DNA from 2 places in the Priestia sp. VA7 genome. Region 2 is predicted to be linked to the other one. Evidence: a T-box and tRNA genes for the amino acid it is inferred to sense, from the RefSeq annotation. Region 2 holds a T-box; the other holds one or more tRNA genes.

Region 1 (2,485 bases), on a different contig from region 2:
TAGCCAATAAAAGCCGTATCCTATACCCAGCAGCCCACCAAGCAATACTAAATACTCGGCTGCGTTAGCTCCACTGACTAATACAGCGATATAAAAAACAGCTAAAAAAGATACACCTAACCTTAAAACCACAACCCGGTCAATTCGTTTGGCCCATTTACCTGCTAAAATAAACGTAAGCGGCTGAAGCACCACTACCGCTAAATTATAAATAGCGAGATCCGAAAATTCGCCTGATTGTTTCCACAGATAAATGTTAACAAACGAATTGGAAATTGAAATAGCCAAGGCATAAAGACCGCCTATAATTAAAAGCAAAAGTAAATCTTTACTAACTTCTACATCTCCAACTACTTTTTTTAATAAAGGCATATCAAAAAACTCCTTTTCTCTTCTACACCTAGTGTGTGAAAAAGAAAAGGAGATATGTAAAAGAATTGGAAAACAAAAAAGCCAGTAAAGGTAATAATTACTTTACTGGCTCTTAAATACGTCTTTAGCTTATTTTGCAGCGTCGTAACGCTTAGCAACTTCGTCCCATTTTACAACATTAAAGAATGCTGAAATGTAATCTGGACGGCGGTTTTGGTAATTTAAGTAGTAAGCGTGCTCCCAAACGTCTAGACCAAGAATTGGCGTTTTACCTTCCATTAATGGGCTATCTTGGTTTGGTGTGCTTGTTACTTCTAATTCGCCGTTGTTTACAACTAACCAAGCCCAGCCAGAACCGAAGCGAGTTTTAGCTGCATTTGCAAATTCTTCTTTAAATTGATCAAAGCTGCCGAATTTGCTAGCGATAGCGTCTGCTAATTCACCAGTTGGAGCACCGCCGCCGTTAGGGCAAAGGATTGTCCAAAATAATGAGTGGTTCGCATGACCGCCACCGTTATTGCGTACTGCTGTACGGATATCTTCAGGAACAGCATCTAAGTTTGAAATTAACTCTTCAATACTTTTGCTTTCTAAATCCGCTTTGCCTTCAACAGCAGCGTTTAGATTTGTAACATATGTGTTGTGATGTTTTGTGTGATGAATATTCATTGTTTCTTTGTCGATATGTGGTTCCAGTGCATCGTATGCATAAGGTAGTTCTGGTAATTTGTAAGCCATGAATAATTCCTCCTTCAAAATATGTAAGCATTTTGGCGCGAAAGCACCATATACGTTTAGATTAGCAAATTTACCCTACTGTTTCAAATAAAAAGTTCCTAATCCATGATTTATATTTACCTAATTCCCATTCGCTATTCTTTTAAACATAAAAAAAGCTTCTTTTTCTCAAAAGAAGCTTTGAATAGACAATAGTATGGCGGAGGAAGAGGGATTCGAACCCCCGCGGGCTTTAACACCCCTGTCGGTTTTCAAGACCGATCCCTTCAGCCGGACTTGGGTATTCCTCCAACCTTATAAATGGTGGACCCTGCAGGACTCGAACCTGCGACCGGACGGTTATGAGCCGTCTGCTCTAACCAGCTGAGCTAAGGGTCCACATGGCTCCACAGGTAGGACTCGAACCTACGACCGATCGGTTAACAGCCGATAGCTCTACCACTGAGCTACTGTGGAACAATATGAATTATGTAAGTCACAAACGTAAATTGGAAAATAGCGGCGGAGGGGATCGAACCCCCGACCTCACGGGTATGAACCGTACGCTCTAGCCAGCTGAGCTACACCGCCATGGCTCCACAGGTAGGACTCGAACCTACGACCGATCGGTTAACAGCCGATAGCTCTACCACTGAGCTACTGTGGAACAATATAACATTTACTAGCGACATTAAAAATTTAACATGTTTCTAGTCTAAAGTCAATATATTATTTTAAAACAGCGTATAAAAAATAGGCAATCATCAGCAGTTGAATAAATCCTTTTGAAATAGCGCCACTAAAAAAGCCAATAACCGAACCTACTCCAATTTTTACTGCGTTGCTAATTGTGGTCCGATGAACAATCAGTTCTCCTACAATCGCTCCGATAAACGGCCCTAAAATAATTCCAAATCCCGGAATGACAAACGGACCTACAAGCAGCCCAACTGTACTTCCCCAAACACCTGCTTTAGTGCCTCCGAATTTTTTCACACCAATAATATTAGCTATATAGTCTGCTAAAAAAAGTGCGACAACTAACAATCCTTGTATCACCCAAAATAACCAGCTATAGGAGCTAAAATCATAAAATAAACCGTATATAACAAATCCTAGAGCTACAAATAGCACGCTCGGGATGATGGGATAAACCAACCCAACAAACGATACAACAAAGCTAACGATAATTAATGCCCAACATAAAATAGCCATGCCCGCACCTATCCTTTTTATTATTACTATTTATCATACAATAACCACTCCTATAAAGAAAGACCTTGCACGACGAGTACTTCCTTTATTTTACTTTCGAATACCTCTTCAAATAATAATTTTCGAGTGTACCTCTGCAATATTAACAGCACGGTCCTCAAGGTGCCCGTAATATCAAAAA
Region 2 (2,485 bases):
TCACAACAGTGATCTCTTTTGGGCGTGTTGCGACGGTGGGGGCGGAAACTTTGGTATTGTTACGTCCCTTACATTTAAGGTGCAGCCTATCTCGAAGGTGTCAATCTTCTCCATTACATGGGAATGGGAAGATTTTGAAGCTGCTTTTGATGCATGGCAGCACTGGGCCACCAATACCGATAAGCGCTTAACTTCGGAGATTGAGTTAAAATCGAAAGAAGCAAATCAGATTATCGCTCAAGGTGAATTTGTTGGTTCATCATTCAAGTTAAAGGAACTTTTGCAGCCTTTAATAGATGTTGGTTGTCCTAAAAAAGTAGTAATAAAGGAAGTTTCATATATTGAAGCTGTACAGTTTTTTGACGATTCGAGCGGAAATCAACCCGCTCCTCGAAAAAGGTCAGGTTCTTTTCTTAATAAAACTTTTCCAAAAGAGGCAATTCTAACAATGAAGCATTTTTTAGAAAATGCCCCAAATGAAAAATCTAGTATTTGGCACCAGTCTCTTGGGGGAGCAGTGGAGGAAGTTGGCTCTAATGAAACGGCCTTCTATTATAGAGATGCTATTATCGCACAGGAGTACCTTGCTACATGGAGCCATCCTTCAGAAGAGCGATCAAACATTCGATGGATCGAAGACTTAAGAAATGCTTTATCGAGATATACAACTGGAGATTATGTGAACTGGCCGGACCGGTTCATCAGAGATTGGCCAACGGCTTATTATGGAGAGAATTTTAAAAAGCTTCGAGAAGTGAAACGAGCATATGATCCGTGCAATCTATTTCATTTCCCTCAAAGCATCCCGCCGTTTATTAACTGGTTTTAAAGATCATCTTTCAAGTCAGAGAAGCAAATAAACCCCACCTTAAATAAGGTGGGTATTTATGTATATTGCCTTTTTCTCTCCTGAAAGCGTGAAAAAGGCAGCAAACAGTGGTAAGTAGTTATTTTATCAATAGACGACTGCATTATAAGAAAAAACATATATAAATTTCATAAACATTGACATTCCCTTCCAAACCGCATACAATAGCTACTAATAAAAGCACACAAATTCGTTGAAGAGAATCAGTACCCTGCAAGTTTGTTCCACAGAGAGCTGGTGATAGCTGAAAGCCGGTGTTCAAGCTGCAGGGGAATATCCTCTCTGAGAAGTCAAACTGAACTGTAAGTAAGTTTGAACGGTAGTCTACCGTTAAAAAGAACGCGTATGATTGTACGTTGCTGAGTGCTATTGATGAACGGATCAATAGAAGCCAGGGTGGTACCGCGGTTAAAACCCGTCCCTAGTCATAGGGACGGGTTTCTTTGTGTGCTTTTAACTTTAAAAGGAGTGGTATCACATGAAAGAAGTGAATGTAAGGGAGTCTTCGCAAGAGCGCGAACAGCGTATCCAGCAGCAGTGGCAAAAAGGAAATGTGTTTCAGCAGTCGGTTCAAAATCGAGAAGGGTATCCTTCGTTTGTATTTTATGAAGGGCCTCCAACAGCAAACGGTTTGCCTCACGTTGGGCACGCGCTAGGCCGGACGATTAAAGACGTGGTGGCTCGTTATAAGACGATGACAGGGCATCAAGTGATTCGAAAAGCAGGCTGGGATACGCACGGACTTCCGGTTGAGCTCGGTGTTGAAAAGCAGCTCGGAATTTCAGGAAAGCATGATATTGAAAAATACGGCGTAGAAGCTTTTATCAACAAGTGTAAGGAAAGTGTGTTTGTGTATGAAAAGCAGTGGCGCACGTTCACAGAGCAGCTTGGCTATTGGGTTGATATGGAAGACCCTTACATCACCTTGGAGAATTCATACATTGAAAGTGTATGGAACGTGCTTGGCACGATTCATGATAAAGGACTTCTTTATAAAGGCCACCGCGTATCACCTTACTGCCCGAGCTGTCAAACGTCGCTGAGTTCGCATGAAGTGGCGCAAGGGTATAAAGATGTAAAAGATTTAACGGTAACGGTCAAATTTAAAGTGAAAAACCGCGATAATGAGTATTTTTTGGGCTGGACGACAACGCCTTGGACGCTTCCATCAAACGTGGCGCTTGCGGTGCATGAAGAGATGAGCTACGTTCGCGCCGAGCAAGGCGACAGCGTGTATATAGTGGCAGAAGCGCTCGCAGACAAAGTGTTAAAAGGAGAATATAGCGTTTTATCTCATCATAAAGGAAATCAGTTAAAAGGAATGTCGTATGAGCCGCCGTTTAATTTTGTGAAAGTGGAAAAAGGGCATGAAGTGGTAACGGCTGATTATGTAACGGACCAAAGCGGAACGGGCGTTGTTCATTTAGCACCTGCTTACGGGGAAGATGATTACAGAGTTGTAAAAGAAAACGGCTTTTCATTTGTGAACGTTGTGGATGAAAAAGGACAGTACACATCTGAAGTGCCGCCGTTTCAAGGACGTTTCGTGAAAGACTGCGACGTTGATATCGTACGTTATTTAGCGAATCAAGACGTGCTGTATCATAAAGAAAAGCA

The links. The T-box of region 2 lies ahead of ileS (isoleucine--tRNA ligase). A T-box ahead of a tRNA ligase gene usually reads a tRNA of that ligase, here a tRNA-Ile.
Region 1: it encodes a tRNA-Ile, which carries the amino acid that the T-box ahead of ileS (isoleucine--tRNA ligase) is inferred to sense. The anticodon was not compared.

The regions. Positions count from the first base shown of each region.
Region 1 is NZ_JBVQPN010000001.1:378,336-380,820, reverse strand. Features, by position in the region: gene AC0C45_RS02030 (MFS transporter) at 1-372, opposite strand, end outside; gene sodA (superoxide dismutase SodA) at 502-1,110, opposite strand; tRNA gene AC0C45_RS02020 (tRNA-Ser) at 1,308-1,400, opposite strand; tRNA gene AC0C45_RS02015 (tRNA-Ile) at 1,412-1,488, opposite strand; tRNA gene AC0C45_RS02010 (tRNA-Asn) at 1,492-1,566, opposite strand; tRNA gene AC0C45_RS02005 (tRNA-Met) at 1,607-1,680, opposite strand; tRNA gene AC0C45_RS02000 (tRNA-Asn) at 1,682-1,756, opposite strand; gene AC0C45_RS01995 (DUF456 domain-containing protein) at 1,819-2,304, opposite strand.
Region 2 is NZ_JBVQPN010000003.1:729,239-731,723, forward strand. Features, by position in the region: gene AC0C45_RS16540 (FAD-binding oxidoreductase) at 1-829, shown strand, start outside; T-box leader at 1,053-1,294, shown strand; gene ileS (isoleucine--tRNA ligase) at 1,347-2,485, shown strand, end outside.